2 regions of the Nanhaiella sioensis genome follow, and region 2 is predicted to be linked to the other one. Evidence: predicted binding sites of a transcription regulator. Region 2 holds the regulator's gene; the other holds the start of a gene.

Region 1 (8,085 bases), 580 kb from region 2:
TTTAATACTGATGGTGTGTTCATATACATCGGTTTAAATCCATTATCAAAACCGTTCGCAAACCTTGGTATTACGAATGAAAATGGATATATTGAAACGAATGAGCAGATGGAGACGAAGATTCCTGGTATTTTTGCATCAGGAGACATTCGAGAAAAAACCGTTCGACAAATCGTTACAGCTACTGGTGATGGAAGTGTTGCAGCCCAAAGTGCAGCGCATTATATTGAAGAGTTAAAAGAGAAATCGAAATAATTATAACAAAACCGTAATAACGTTTTAACCGAGTTGTAACACAGGTGCAACAATTATTAGGTACTATAAATATAAGTAATTGACCCCCTTTTATAAATATATCCTTGGCACGGGAAATGACCCCGTGCCCTTTTTTTATATTACTTTATTCCGTGATGATCCTCTAATTTTGAACGTTAGAGGTATACGTACTTATTTCTAAGACTGAAAAAATAATAATTAATGCGAAAACTACATTATATAGGTATGTTATGAGCTATAATCTCTGTTTGTCATTTATGACAATACAACGACCTGAACGCAATGTCCTTTGCTTGTCTTCTGAAACAGATGATGCCAATCGTTAGCGATAGGACGGTTGATATTGAGTGGAAATGAGTGCCTTCCGTATTTCTTTTATACCATTTATTGTGACGAGCAAGTAGAAATAGTATAATTAATGGTATAAATACAACGAGGTGAAAGGCGTGCAAAGAGTAACTAATTGCGTCTTAGTTCATGAAGGTCAAGTATTACTTTTACAAAAGCCTAGTAGAGGCTGGTGGGTAGCACCTGGTGGAAAAATGGAACAGGGAGAATCCATTAGAGAATCTTGCATACGTGAATTTCGTGAAGAAACAGGTATATTTATAAAAGATCCAAGCATCAAAGGTATTTTCACAATATTGATAAAAGAGCAAAATCAAATCATTTCGGAATGGATGATGTTTACCTTTCTATCCACACAATTTGATGGTAGCAATGTGAAAGAGTCAGAGGAAGGGAAGGTTGCATGGCAGAAAGTGGATCAAATATCCAAGCTACCTATGGCGCCAGGTGACTATCACATTATTGACTATATGGTTAATGGAAAAGGTATCATTTATGGTACTTTCACATATACGCCGAACTTTGAGTTGCTTTCTTATCGATTAGATCCTAGTTAAACGTGTTTGAGGGGGTAATAGTATGAGTACTGGCTCAATGAGTGATATCCAAATGGTCATTATTACAGGAATGTCTGGTGCAGGGAAAACGGTAGCCATACAAAGCTTTGAAGATTTAGGATATTTTTGTGTTGATAATCTACCGCCTTCTTTACTTCCGAAATTTCTAGAACTTATGAAGGATTCCGGTAATAAGATGAATAAAGTAGCACTTGGAATGGACTTAAGAGGAAGAGAATTTTTTGAAACACTATTTGAAGCACTAGATGATATGGCAGAGAAATCGTGGATCACACCTCAAATCTTATTTTTAGATGCCAAGGATGCGACTTTAGTCAGTCGTTATAAAGAGACGAGGAGATCTCATCCGCTGTCTCAAGAAGGACTTCCTCTTGAAGGTATTCAGTTAGAAAGAAAAATGTTGGAAGAATTAAAGGGAAGAGCACAGCTGATTTATGATACATCTGATTTAAAACCTCGTGACTTGAGGGAAAAAATATTACAGCAGTTTGCAACCCAAGGTAAACAAATTTTTACTGTTAATGTTGTTTCTTTTGGCTTTAAATATGGTTTGCCGATAGATGCTGATTTAGTCTTCGATGTTCGTTTTTTACCGAACCCTCATTATATTGATCATATGAGACCTAAAACTGGTCTCAATGAAGAAGTTTCATCATATGTATTAAAATGGAATGATACGCAAAAATTTTTAACAAAAGTTGTTGATTTATTGACTTTTATGCTGCCACATTATAAAAGAGAAGGAAAGAGCCAGCTCATCGTTGCAATTGGATGTACTGGTGGTCAGCACCGCTCCGTAACACTAGCGGAGTATTTAGGTCAGTATTTTGAAAATAGCTATAAAACTCGTATATCTCATCGAGATATTGACAAGCGAAAGGAAAAATAATACATGGAAAGAAAAAAACAGCCTAATATTGTAATTATAGGCGGAGGTACAGGCTTACCTGTCTTATTGCGGGGCTTAAAGCAATACCCTGTGAATATCACCGCTATCGTTACAGTGGCTGATGATGGTGGGAGCTCAGGAAGACTTAGAAACGAGCTTGACATTCCACCACCTGGTGATATTAGAAATGTGTTAGTAGCTTTATCAGATGTTGAACCATTGGTTGAAGAGTTGTTCCAGTATAGGTTTGAGGATGGCAATGGTTTGTCTGGACATTCATTGGGAAATATTATCTTAGCTGCAATGACAAATATAACAGGCGATTTTGTTCATGCAATTGGAGAAATGAGCAAAGTGTTAAACGTGAGAGGTCAAGTGTTACCAGCTGCTAATAGAAGCGTTAATTTGCATGCTGAAATGGCAGATGGAACATTGGTATCTGGAGAATCAAAAATACCTGATTATGGAAAGAAGATCCAACGTGTCTTTTTGACACCAGAAGATGTTAAGCCGCTTTCTGAGACAATAGCAGCAATACGCGAAGCAGATTTAATTGTTATTGGCCCCGGAAGTTTATATACAAGTATTTTACCTAACCTATTAGTTTCTAATATAGGAAAAGAGGTTTGTGCTGCAACAGCAAAAAAGGTCTATATGTGTAATGTGATGACTCAGTTTGGAGAAACATCAAACTATACAGCAAGTGACCATGTTAGAGCACTTTATGATCATATGAAATGCGATTTTCTTGATGTGATTATGGTGAATGAAGAGGAAATCCCTGCGTACATTATGGATAGATATGCAAAAGAAATGGCTCAACCAGTCATATATGATATCGAACGATTAAAGGATTTAGGGTTAGATATTATTCACGATAATATTATTAGCTTTGAAGATGGAGTCATTCGACATGACACAAAGAAAGTAGCATCTCTCTTATACTCACTTTTACAGAATGTTCACAAAATCCATGGAATGTAACGGTCGTATACAAAGTACTCATTTACCTTTTATGTACGAGTGTGATAGCATTTTAATGGAACTACTTAATTTTTGAATGCAAAATACAATTTTGTTTGTATTTGCATATACTAGTTATATTGGAAGGAGTCAAGGAGGTTGCTCAATGTAAGTAACCTCAGAGGTGACAGAAGCTATACCGCCTTATTCTGCGTCGACCTTTTTGTCCTCCTATTTAACGGCATATAGATAAAAGGGGCTGAGAGGTATGTCATATGCATCAGAGACCAAAAAGGAACTCACAAATATTGAAATTAAAGATTGCTGTGCAAAGTCAGAGCTCTCTGCATTAATAAGAATGAATGGGTCATTAACTTTTTCAAATCGTAAACTCATTGTAACTATCCAAACTGAAAATGCAGCAATTGCAAGACGTATCTATACATTGCTAAAGAGATTGTATGATGTCTCAGTTGAACTATTAGTTAGAAAAAAAATGCGTTTGAAAAAGAATAATGTATATATTGTTCGCTTAATTGAAAGCGCTAAAGGTATTCTTGAAGACTTAAAAATCATCGATGAAGGTTTCTCGTTTCTTGGAAGGATTTCAGATGACTTAATTAAGAAAAAATGTTGTAAAAGATCTTATTTACGTGGAGCTTTTTTAGCAGGCGGATCGATCAATAATCCAGAAACGTCTTCATACCACCTAGAGATATTTTCGTTATATCGGGAACATAGTCAAGCACTTTGTGAATTAATGAACACCAGCTTCCAATTAAATTGTAAAATGATTGAAAGAAAAAAAGGCTTTGTAACGTATTTAAAAGAAGCTGAAAAGATTGCTGAATTTCTAAATATTATCGGTGCCCATAGTGCATTGTTAAGATTTGAAGATGTCCGTATTGTTAGAGACATGAGGAATTCAGTTAATCGCTTAGTGAACTGTGAGACTGCCAATTTAAATAAAACAGTCGGTGCAGCTATTAGGCAAGTAGAAAATATTCGGTATATTGATGAAACAGTAGGGCTTAGTTCACTTCCCGACAAGCTTCGAGTTATTGCAGAGCTAAGAATTACTTATCAAGATGTTACATTAAAGGAACTAGGTGAAATGCTACCTGGTGGAAGCATTAGTAAGTCAGGGATTAATCATCGCCTTCGAAAAATAGATGAAATCGCAGACAAGCTGCGATCAGGTCATTCTATTAAAACAAAATAATAGCTTTTGAAAAAGGGAGGAACATGAAATGGTTGAAAAAAAAGTAGAGGTACAATTGAAAACAGGATTACAAGCTCGACCAGCAGCTCTATTTGTTCAAGAGGCGAATCGTTACGCTTCAGATATTTTTTTAGAGAAGAATGGCAAAAAGGTAAATGCTAAAAGCATTATGGGCCTAATGAGCTTAGCGGTTAGCAATGGTTCAACAATTACATTGTATGCTGATGGGCAAGATGAAGAAGAAGCACTTGAAGCATTATGTAATTTTGTTATTCAAAATGGCTAAATAAAACCCTCTCACAACAGTGAGAGGGTTTTTTGCTTATTTAGTAAGTAGATGATTACTTCGCTGGGTGTAGAACTTTATCGATTAAGCCGTATTCTGTGGCTCTTTCAGCAGTCATAAAGTTATCACGCTCTGTATCACGTTCGATCACTTCTAATGGCTGACCAGTACGATCAGAAAGGATGCCATTTAATTTATCACGTAAGAATAAAATGCGCTTCGCAGCAATTTCTATTTCAGTTGCTTGACCTTGAGCACCACCTAGTGGTTGGTGAATCATCACTTCACTATTTGGTAAAGCAAAACGCTTGCCTTTCGTACCAGCAGCTAATAAAAATGCACCCATTGATGCTGCCATTCCTATACACATTGTTGAAACATTAGGTTTAATAAACTGCATCGTATCATAAATTGCCATTCCTGCAGTAATTGATCCTCCAGGACTATTTATATACAAAGAAATATCCTTTTCTGGGTCCTCTGCTGCAAGAAATAGAAATTGGGATACAATTGAGTTTGCTACATTATCATCTATAGCGCTACCTAACATTATAATACGATCCTTTAATAATCGTGAGTAAATGTCATATGCTCTTTCTCCGCGATTTGTCTGTTCGATAACAGTAGGAATTAGATTCAATTTAATTATCCTCCTTTTTAAACTTTATTTAGATATTTATGTAATTTTTATCATACACCTATGGTCAATAAAGGTCAAACGAAAAGTACTAACAATACTATCTTATTCATGTTTTTTTAAATCCATACCTGCTATACCTAAATACTACTGAATTCTGCTTGCATTGTACATCAATCTAACATATAATATTGAAAGCAATCTGTTATATGCCCTCGTAGTGTAGTGGATAGCACGAGAGATTCCGGTTCTCTTAGGGTGGGTTCGAATCCTGTCGAGGGCGTTACATAAGAGAAAAAATCTTCTTTTTAAAAGAAGGTTTTTTTTGTTCAAGAAACTTGGAAGGGAAGAGCGCCTTTAAATGATAGAGCTTCAGATGAATAAGGTGCTTTTTAATAGTTGTCTAGATTCGCCTCGAGACGTTTCGCTTCAAACCATAAAGGCAAAAATCGCCTTCACAGTTTGAAGCTCCAACGCTTATCGAGGCTGAGCAAGTCGTCTCCACTTTTCTAACTGTCTAACTCCAGCACCTATCGAGTCGTTTCACCATTACACCCAAAGGCAAAGAGCGCCTTTATGTGTGATGATTCCAGCGCTTGAAGTGGATGACCAAGGAGCTTCCGTTTTTCTAGATGTCCAGCTTTGCCTTCTAGCCTTTCGAGGTCACTTCACCTTTTCATTCAAAGGCAAAAATCGCCTTCAAATGAAAAGCTTCCAGTGCTTGTCGAGTCTGCTTAGTCGGCGTCGCTTTTCTAACTTCCATTGTTTTACCATACACCTATTATCTCATATATTGTAAAATAGATATGGGGTGGAGAGCATGGAAATGAGACCGGGGTTATTTCAAGAACAAACGTTAAAGCTTACGATGACTAAGGAACTATCTCAAGCAATTGAGCTTCTTCAATATTCCTCTCAAGAACTACTTACCTTTTTACATGATATAGCTATAGAAAATCCTCTTGTTGAGATACAGGAAAGTACACCATTTGATATACCTAGAAAAAAAACTTCCAACACATCATCTCAAAGTAAGCAACATAATTGGTTGGAAAATATCGGGGGAGAGCCTGAAAAACTATACGATCATCTTCGTTCACAAATATTACTATTACCAATAAGTAATATAGAAAGAAATGTTGTTGATCATCTCATAGAAAATATAGATAATAACGGTTATCTTCATTTTGAGGCTCAAGATGTCATTAATCGCTTTGGGGTTACTGCGCAGGATATAACTAAATGTGTAGAAATTATTCAAAACCTTGATCCAGTGGGAGTTGGGGCAAGGAGTGTTCAAGAGTGCTTGCTTATACAGCTACAAAGGGAGCAGCATAGGAACGAATTAGCTGAAGTTATTATTAAAGATTACTTTGAATTGTTTGCACAAAAATCGTGGAAGGCTTTGGCGAAGATTTTGAATGTAAAGCCTAAAGAGATTCAACAAATATTTGATCATATACAATTATTAGAGCCTCGTCCTGGACATATTTTTCATCATGAACAGACAACCTATATTATTCCTGATATAATTATTGAACGCAAAAATGGACATTTTGAAGCTGCTATTAACGAAGATTATTTTCCAAAGCTATCATTTAACGTCCAATATGAGCAAGACCTATCTAATGTAGATGATGAGAAAGTGAGTGCTTTTGTAAGAGAAAAAGGTTTACAATGGGGATGGATTATCAAGAGCCTCGAACAAAGAAAGCAGACGTTATTAAGTGTTACAAAACAAATCATATTGAGGCAGACGAATTTTTTTGTTCATGGGTTATCATCTTTGAAACCCCTTACAATGAGAGAGGTCGCAGAAGTAGTCGGATGTCATGAATCTACTGTCAGTAGAGCCGTTAAAGGAAAATATGTACAGACTCCCTTTGGTTTAGTTGAAATGAAGGTATTTTTCAGTAGTAGTCTCAATACGTCTTCTAATGAAGATGCTTCTTCAACAAGAGTTAAAGAGTTAATACAGCAAATGATAAACGAGGAAGACAAAGCAAGTCCGTTGTCTGACCAAAAACTAGTTAATCTGTTAAATAGAGATTTCAAAATCATTGTGTCACGAAGAACAATTGCAAAGTATAGAGATCAATTAGGTATCTTGTCTTCTTCAAAAAGAAAAAGATATGATTGAAGAAGGCGTTTTTGTTTTGAAAGGATGAAAGATATGAGCAAAACAGTAATCATGTATACGAAGGAAAACTGTCCTTTATGTGACAAAGCTCAAAAAATATTAGTTGAACTACAAGCTGAAATTCCTTTTCAACTTGAATTAACTGATATTTACAAGGATGATCAGCTATTAGAGAAATATCAGTTAATGATACCTGTAGTTGAGATAGCGGGCGAAGAAATTGCGTATGGAGTTATTCACAAAGATGTAATAAAAAAGCGCTTACAGCAAGGATTAAATGGTTGATTAAAGGGGTCAGTCCTGTTAGAATAAGAGTTGTAACAGGGGTGATTTTTTTTACCACATGCGGGACATAATATGTCATAGGTGGACTTTAAAAGTCCCGGATGGTAATTTCACCAATTTTAAGGAGAACTGCAATGCGTTCATTAATTGAAGTTCAACAAAAATTATTACCTAACCTTCTAGAGGTTATGCAAAGGCGCTATCAAGTTTTACAATATGTAAGGTTAATGCAACCTATAGGCAGAAGAAGTTTATCACTTAGCCTAGGTATGAGTGAAAGGGTCTTACGTGCTGAAGTACAATTCTTAAAGGATCAAGATTTACTTTCTGTACAAGCGTCTGGTATGACAATTACGAAAGATGGTGTCTACGTTCTTCGGCAGCTTGAGGAGATGATGAAGGAAATCTCTGGACTAAAGCTACTTGAAGAGAAGGTTAAGAAAAAATTAGGCCTACAAGAA
Region 2 (8,085 bases):
TGAAGAGACGGAGCCGCAGCGAAAGCGAGTCTGAATAGGGCGAAATAGTACGTGGTCGTAGACCCGAAACCAAGTGATCTACCCATGTCCAGGGTGAAGTTCAGGTAACACTGAATGGAGGCCCGAACCCACGCACGTTGAAAAGTGCGGGGATGAGGTGTGGGTAGGGGTGAAATGCCAATCGAACTTGGAGATAGCTGGTTCTCTCCGAAATAGCTTTAGGGCTAGCCTCAAGTGAAGAGTCTTGGAGGTAGAGCACTGATTGGACTAGGGGCCCCCAACGGGTTACCGAATTCAGTCAAACTCCGAATGCCAAAGACTTATACTTGGGAGTCAGACTGCGAGTGATAAGATCCGTAGTCGAAAGGGAAACAGCCCAGACCACCAGCTAAGGTCCCAAAGTATACGTTAAGTGGAAAAGGATGTGGAGTTGCATAGACAACCAGGATGTTGGCTTAGAAGCAGCCACCATTTAAAGAGTGCGTAATAGCTCACTGGTCGAGTGACTCTGCGCCGAAAATGTACCGGGGCTAAACGTATCACCGAAGCTGTGGACTGTCCTTACGGACAGTGGTAGGAGAGCGTTCTAAGTGCAGCGAAGCTAGACCGAGAGGACTGGTGGAGCGCTTAGAAGTGAGAATGCCGGTATGAGTAGCGAAAGAGGGGTGAGAATCCCCTCCACCGAATGCCTAAGGTTTCCTGAGGAAGGCTCGTCCGCTCAGGGTAAGTCGGGACCTAAGCCGAGGCCGAAAGGCGTAGGCGATGGACAACAGGTTGAGATTCCTGTACCACCTCCTCACCATTTGAGCAATGGGGGGACGCAGAAGGATAGGGTAAGCGCACTGTTGGATATGTGCGTCCAAGCAGTTAGGCTGACAAGTAGGTAAATCCGCTTGTCATAAAGGCTGAGCTGTGATGGCGAGGGAAATATAGTACCGAAGTTCCTGATTCCACACTGCCAAGAAAAGCCTCTAGCGAGGTGAGAGGTGCCCGTACCGCAAACCGACACAGGTAGGCGAGGAGAGAATCCTAAGGTGAGCGAGAGAACTCTCGTTAAGGAACTCGGCAAAATGACCCCGTAACTTCGGGAGAAGGGGTGCTTTTTAGGGTGAATAGCCCTGAGAAGCCGCAGTGAAAAGGCCCAGGCGACTGTTTAGCAAAAACACAGGTCTCTGCGAAGCCGCAAGGCGAAGTATAGGGGCTGACACCTGCCCGGTGCTGGAAGGTTAAGAGGAGGGGTTATCCGTAAGGAGAAGCTCTGAATCGAAGCCCCAGTAAACGGCGGCCGTAACTATAACGGTCCTAAGGTAGCGAAATTCCTTGTCGGGTAAGTTCCGACCCGCACGAAAGGTGTAACGATCTGGGCACTGTCTCAACGAGAGACTCGGTGAAATTATAGTACCTGTGAAGATGCAGGTTACCCGCGACAGGACGGAAAGACCCCGTGGAGCTTTACTGTAGCCTGATATTGAATTTTGGTACAGCTTGTACAGGATAGGTAGGAGCCGTAGAAACCGGAGCGCTAGCTTCGGTGGAGGCGTCGGTGGGATACTACCCTGGCTGTATTGAAATTCTAACCTACGGAGCTAATCGCTTCGGGAGACAGTGTCAGGTGGGCAGTTTGACTGGGGCGGTCGCCTCCTAAAAAGTAACGGAGGCGCCCAAAGGTTCCCTCAGAATGGTTGGAAATCATTCGAAGAGTGCAAAGGCATAAGGGAGCTTGACTGCGAGACCTACAAGTCGAGCAGGGACGAAAGTCGGGCTTAGTGATCCGGTGGTTCCGCATGGAAGGGCCATCGCTCAACGGATAAAAGCTACCCCGGGGATAACAGGCTTATCTCCCCCAAGAGTCCACATCGACGGGGAGGTTTGGCACCTCGATGTCGGCTCATCGCATCCTGGGGCTGTAGTCGGTCCCAAGGGTTGGGCTGTTCGCCCATTAAAGCGGTACGCGAGCTGGGTTCAGAACGTCGTGAGACAGTTCGGTCCCTATCCGTCGTGGGCGTAGGAAATTTGAGAGGAGCTGTCCTTAGTACGAGAGGACCGGGATGGACACACCGCTGGTGTACCAGTTGTCCTGCCAAGGGCATAGCTGGGTAGCTATGTGTGGAAGGGATAAGTGCTGAAAGCATCTAAGCATGAAGCCCCCCTCAAGATGAGATTTCCCATAGCGTAAGCTAGTAAGATCCCTCGAAGATGACGAGGTTGATAGGTCTGAGGTGGAAGCGTGGTGACACGTGGAGCTGACAGATACTAATAGATCGAGGACTTAACCAAGTTAGAAATGCAGAGCAAGCTTTGTTCAATGAATGTCTATTATCTAGTTTTGAAGGAATATTAACTTATTCCTATATATTATGTCTGGTGGCGATGGCGAAGAGGTCACACCCGTTCCCATACCGAACACGGAAGTTAAGCTCTTCAGCGCCGATGGTAGTTGGGGGTTTCCCCCTGTGAGAGTAGGACGTTGCCAGGCAATACAAAAGTCAGAGGAAGATATAATCCTCTGGCTTTTTTCTATACAATTTTTTAGCTAATTTGCTTTTGCCTTAATTAATTGCATCAAGCTAGCGTTTATGACATCTTTTCTTTTAGTTGTTTTCGTATTAATCTGTTGCAATTTGTAATAAAAACTAAACACGAATATAACTAACGTTCGGAGCATCTTCTTGTATAAAGACTATAAAAAGCATTTCATATCCATCTGTTTTTATGAAAAGGCGTTAGGCTTTTCTTGTTTTGATTTATTAAATAAATGGCAAGGATATATTTGTAGTCTATGGTCGGGCTGTTAAATTAGCTAATTCGAGTCTCTTGCGCTTTTTTCCAATTCACTATATAGTAAATGTAAAGTCAAATATAGTCAAAGTCAATGAAAGGAGGGGTTGAATGAGAAATATATCTGATGTTATTGAACAATATTTGAAAAGCGTTCTAGAAATGAATGATCAAGATATTGTTGAAATAAAAAGAAATGAAGTAGCAGATAAATTTCAATGCGTACCATCTCAAATTAATTATGTGATAAATACACGTTTTACAATGGAACGTGGTTATATTGTAGAAAGTAAACGCGGTGGCGGTGGCTATATACGAATAATGAAAGTGCAGTCTCATGATGATACCCACTTAATTGAACAACTATTAACGTTAATTGGTCCAAGAATCTCTCAAACAATAGCTGAAAATATTATAGGTCGATTAATTGAAGAAGAGGTTATTACTGAAAGAGAAGCAAAAATCATGTTGAGTACTGTTGATCGATCAATCTTATATATTAGCCTTCCAGATAGAGATGAATTACGATCTAGAATACTCATTGCGATGTTGACATCACTAAAATACAATTAATGGTATGAGGATTTCAGATGATATTAATAATCTAGACAGGAGAGGTGAAGTCATTGATATGTCAAGAATGTAACAAGAGACCTGCAACGTTACACTTTACAAAAATTATCAACGGAGAAAAAGCTGAAACCCACGTTTGTGAGCATTGTGCACAGGAAAAAGGAGAAATGTTTATGCTTGCAAATAATCAAGGCTTTTCGATTAATAACTTAATAGCAGGGCTACTCAATATGGAACCTTCTCTACAAGAAAAACAACGTAATTCATTTCATCAAAATGAGGTTATTCAATGTGACAAATGTAAAATGACTTATACTCAATTTTTAAACATTGGTAAATTTGGATGCTCTGAATGTTATAAAACGTTTAAAAATCATTTAACTCCTATACTCAAGAGGTTTCATAGTGGAAACACAATTCATTCTGGAAAAATCCCGACAAGGATAGGTGGAAATATACACTTACGTAAGCAAATAGAACAATATAAACAAACACTTCAGGAGTATATAGTCAGTGAGGAGTTTGAAAAAGCAGCAGAAGTTCGTGATAAGGTTAGGGCTTTAGAACGAAGTTTAAGTCAGATAGACATGGGGGAGGGATAACTATGTCACTTCAGCGGTTTCTACAAAAAGCAATAAGCTCCTGGATGAGTGAGGATGGCCCTGAATCAGATATCGTACTTTCTAGTAGAATTAGACTTGCACGAAATATAGAAAATATATGGTTTCCTACTGTCATAACAAACGAAGAAGCGCATAAGATCATTCAATTATTTAAATTGGTATGTGAAGAAAAAGCGCCGGAATCTTTTGGGAAGCTAGAATTATTAGCGATGAATGAAATGCAACCTATTGAAAAAAGAGTACTAGTTGAAAAGCATCTCATTAGCCCTCAATTAGCCGAAGATGCGCCTTTTGGAGCTTGTATTTTATCAGAAAATGAAGAAGTAAGTATCATGATAAATGAAGAGGATCATATACGAATTCAATGTTTGTTTCCTGGGTTTCAGCTTAGTGCAGCTCTGGAAAAAGCTAATGAGTTGGATGATTGGATTGAAACACATGTAGACTATGCGTTTGATGAACAGAAAGGGTATTTGACTAGCTGTCCAACGAATGTTGGTACTGGATTAAGGGCATCGGTCATGATGCATTTGCCTGCACTTATATTAACCCAACAAATGAGTAGAATTATTCCAGCAATCAATCAACTTGGTCTAGTTGTTAGAGGAATATATGGTGAAGGTAGCGAAGCATTAGGTAATATATTTCAAATATCAAACCAAGTAACACTTGGAAAATCTGAAACTGATATTGTGAATGACCTAGAAAGTGTGGTGCAGCAACTCATTGCTCAAGAACGCTCTGCACGAGAAGCATTAGTAAAAACATCTGGTATTCAACTAGAAGACAGGGTATACCGCTCATATGGTACATTAGCACATAGTCGCGTTATGGAGACAAAAGAAGCAGCTAAATGTTTGTCTGACATTCGTTTAGGCATTGATATCGGATATATAAAAGATATATCGAGTAATATTTTAAATGAATTAATGATTGTAACACAGCCTGGATTTCTTCAGCAATATGCAGGCGGTCCATTAAGATCACATGAACGTGATATTCGTAGGGCAACATTGATTAGAGAAAGAATAAGCTTGGAAAAAAGCAATCAAAATGAGTTTGGAGGTCGAGAATTATGATGTTTGGTAGATTTACTGAGCGAGCACAAAAAGTTTTGGCATTGGCACAGGAAGAGGCAGTTCGTTTAGGTCATAATAACATAGGAACGGAGCATATTTTATTAGGTCTTATTCGCGAAGGTGAAGGGATTGCAGCTAAGGCGTTAGTTGCTCTTGGTTTGGAATCTAATAAGATTCAAGAAGAAGTTGAAAAGTTAATCGGTAAGGGTCAAGAAACAACTCAAACGATTCATTACACACCTCGTGCCAAAAAAGTAATAGAATTATCTATGGATGAGGCTAGAAAGCTAGGGCATTCTTATGTAGGAACGGAGCACATTTTACTGGGGCTCATCAGAGAAGGTGAAGGAGTTGCTGCTCGAGTTTTAAATAACTTAGGAGTAAGCTTAAATAAAGCACGTCAACAAGTGCTTCAGCTGTTAGGGAGTAATGAAACTTCATCAGGTCATCAAGGAGGAGCGGCTACGAATGCTAATACACCTACATTAGATAGTCTCGCACGAGACTTAACAGCCATTGCCCGAGAAGGAAGCTTAGATCCTGTCATTGGTAGAAGTAAAGAAATTCAGCGTGTAATTGAAGTTTTAAGTAGACGCACAAAGAACAACCCAGTCCTAATAGGAGAACCTGGAGTTGGTAAGACTGCAATTGCTGAGGGGTTAGCTCAACAAATTGTAAATAATGAAATACCAGAAATCCTACGTGATAAGCGTGTAATGACTTTAGACATGGGCACAGTGGTGGCAGGAACTAAATATCGCGGTGAATTTGAAGATAGACTGAAAAAGGTAATGGATGAAATTCGCCAAGCAGGTAATATCATATTATTTATCGATGAACTTCATACATTAATTGGTGCTGGTGGAGCGGAAGGAGCAATTGATGCTTCAAATATTCTAAAGCCATCATTAGCTAGAGGGGAGCTTCAATGTATTGGAGCTACAACTATAGATGAATATAGAAAATATATAGAAAAAGATGCTGCGTTAGAAAGACGTTTTCAGCCTATACAAGTAGATGAACCAACGAATGAGGAATCAATTCAAATCTTGAAAGGTTTACGTGATCGGTATGAAGCACATCACCGTGTATCAATCAGTGATGACTCAATCATTCAGGCGGTAAAATTATCCGACCGCTACATTTCAGATCGCTTTTTACCTGACAAAGCGATTGATTTAATAGATGAAGCAGGATCAAAAGTTCGTTTGCGGTCTTATACGACACCACCAAATTTAAAAGAGCTTGAACAAAAATTAGATGAAATAAGAAAAGAGAAGGATGCAGCAGTACAAAGTCAAGAGTTTGAGAAAGCAGCCTCTCTACGGGACACTGAACAACGCTTAAGAGAACAATTAGAGGAAACAAAGAAAAGCTGGAAGCAGAAACAAGGTCAAGAAAACTGTGAGGTAACAGTAGAAGACATTGCTAAAGTTGTTGCAAGCTGGACAGGAATTCCTGTATCAAAACTTGCTCAAACTGAAACAGATAAATTGTTAAATTTAGAGGAAATCCTGCATTCAAGAGTAATTGGGCAAGAAGAAGCTGTGAAAGCAGTTGCCAAGGCTGTACGTCGAGCGCGTGCTGGATTGAAAGATCCGAAAAGACCTATCGGTTCATTTGTTTTTTTAGGCCCTACCGGTGTTGGTAAAACTGAGCTAGCAAGAGCATTAGCTGAATCAATGTTTGGTGAAGAAGATGCCATGATCCGAATTGATATGTCTGAATATATGGAGAAGCACTCGACGTCAAGACTAGTTGGTTCACCGCCAGGTTATGTCGGTCATGATGAGGGTGGACAACTAACAGAAAAAGTTCGTCGTAAACCATACTCAGTTATTCTTCTAGATGAAGTTGAAAAAGCACATCCTGAAGTTTTTAATATTTTGCTTCAAGTGCTAGAAGACGGTAGGTTAACTGATTCAAAAGGCCGTACAGTAGATTTTCGGAACACAGTATTAATTATGACATCAAATGTTGGTGCAGATGCGCTAAGACGAAATAAGTTTGTTGGATTTAATGTACAGGATGAAAATCAAAATTATAAAGATATGAAGGGGAAAGTGATGGATGAGCTGAAAAAAGCATTTCGTCCGGAGTTTTTAAATCGTATCGATGAAATTATTGTTTTCCATTCTTTAGAGAAAAAACATCTTAAAGAAATCGTGACATTAATGACAGAACAATTAACAAAAAGATTAGTGGAGCAAGAAATTGCCCTGGAAATTACAGACGCAGCAAAGGAAAAGCTAGCAGAAGAAGGAAATGACCTAGAGTATGGAGCACGTCCTTTGCGCAGAGCGATTCAAAAGCATGTTGAAGATTTGCTTTCTGAAGAATTGCTCAAAGGAACGATTGCAAAAGGTCAGAAAGTTACGCTAGATGTTGTTGAGAATGAGTTTACTATTCGCTTTGCTGAAGAAATTAGTGAATTAAACCACTTATAAAATACGATAAGTAAGAAAAGAGGTATACGTCAGCATGCAAAGTCGTATACCTTTTCTTCTTTAGATCTATTTATATTGTCATAAAATATGATACACATAGGTATTTTAAATAGAGGAGCTTAACATAATGGCTAAAAGAAAAACAAAGTTTAGTTGTCAAACTTGTGGATATGAATCAGCAAAATGGATGGGAAAGTGTCCTGGGTGTAATGCGTGGAATACAATGGTAGAAGAAATTGAACAGACAAAATCTGCTCGGAAGGGATCGTTTTATGTAGCACCTACTTCCACCAGTACAAAACCTACAGCTATAACAAAAATAGAAACGACGAACGAGCCAAGAATGTATACGGATTTTATGGAATTTAATCGGGTGTTAGGTGGAGGTATTGTTAAAGGATCGCTTGTATTAATAGGTGGAGATCCTGGTATTGGAAAGTCAACATTGTTATTGCAAGTATCATCAAAATTAGCCCATTCTGAACATAAAGTATTATATATATCTGGAGAAGAATCAATAAAACAAACGAAGCTTCGTGCAGATCGACTAGAGGTTAATGGAGAGAATGTATTCGTGTTAGCTGA

Evidence for each region. The regulator CtsR, encoded in region 2, represses protease genes until heat stress. The targets are predictions, from matches to a motif close to ATGGTCAATAAAGGTCAAACA.
Region 1: a site for CtsR is predicted at 5,263-5,283, ahead of clpP (ATP-dependent Clp endopeptidase proteolytic subunit ClpP). Genes of this name have one in related genera too.

The regions. Positions count from the first base shown of each region.
Region 1 covers NZ_JBKAEG010000001.1:2,657,769-2,665,853, forward strand. Annotated here, with positions in the region: gene trxB (thioredoxin-disulfide reductase) at 1-255, shown strand, start outside; gene V1503_RS12250 (8-oxo-dGTP diphosphatase) at 723-1,181, shown strand; gene rapZ (RNase adapter RapZ) at 1,204-2,091, shown strand; gene V1503_RS12260 (gluconeogenesis factor YvcK family protein) at 2,095-3,075, shown strand; gene whiA (DNA-binding protein WhiA) at 3,323-4,276, shown strand; gene V1503_RS12270 (HPr family phosphocarrier protein) at 4,305-4,562, shown strand; gene clpP (ATP-dependent Clp endopeptidase proteolytic subunit ClpP) at 4,618-5,202, opposite strand; tRNA gene V1503_RS12280 (tRNA-Arg) at 5,411-5,482, shown strand; gene rpoN (RNA polymerase factor sigma-54) at 6,020-7,339, shown strand; gene V1503_RS12290 (glutaredoxin family protein) at 7,373-7,624, shown strand; gene V1503_RS12295 (sugar-binding transcriptional regulator) at 7,759-8,085, shown strand, end outside.
Region 2 covers NZ_JBKAEG010000001.1:2,081,258-2,089,342, reverse strand. Annotated here, with positions in the region: rRNA gene V1503_RS09900 (23S ribosomal RNA) at 1-2,277, shown strand, start outside; rRNA gene rrf (5S ribosomal RNA) at 2,361-2,476, shown strand; gene V1503_RS09890 (CtsR family transcriptional regulator) at 2,890-3,351, shown strand; gene mcsA (protein-arginine kinase activator protein McsA) at 3,405-3,953, shown strand; gene mcsB (protein-arginine kinase McsB) at 3,956-5,053, shown strand; gene clpC (ATP-dependent protease ATP-binding subunit ClpC) at 5,050-7,500, shown strand; gene radA (DNA repair protein RadA) at 7,628-8,085, shown strand, end outside.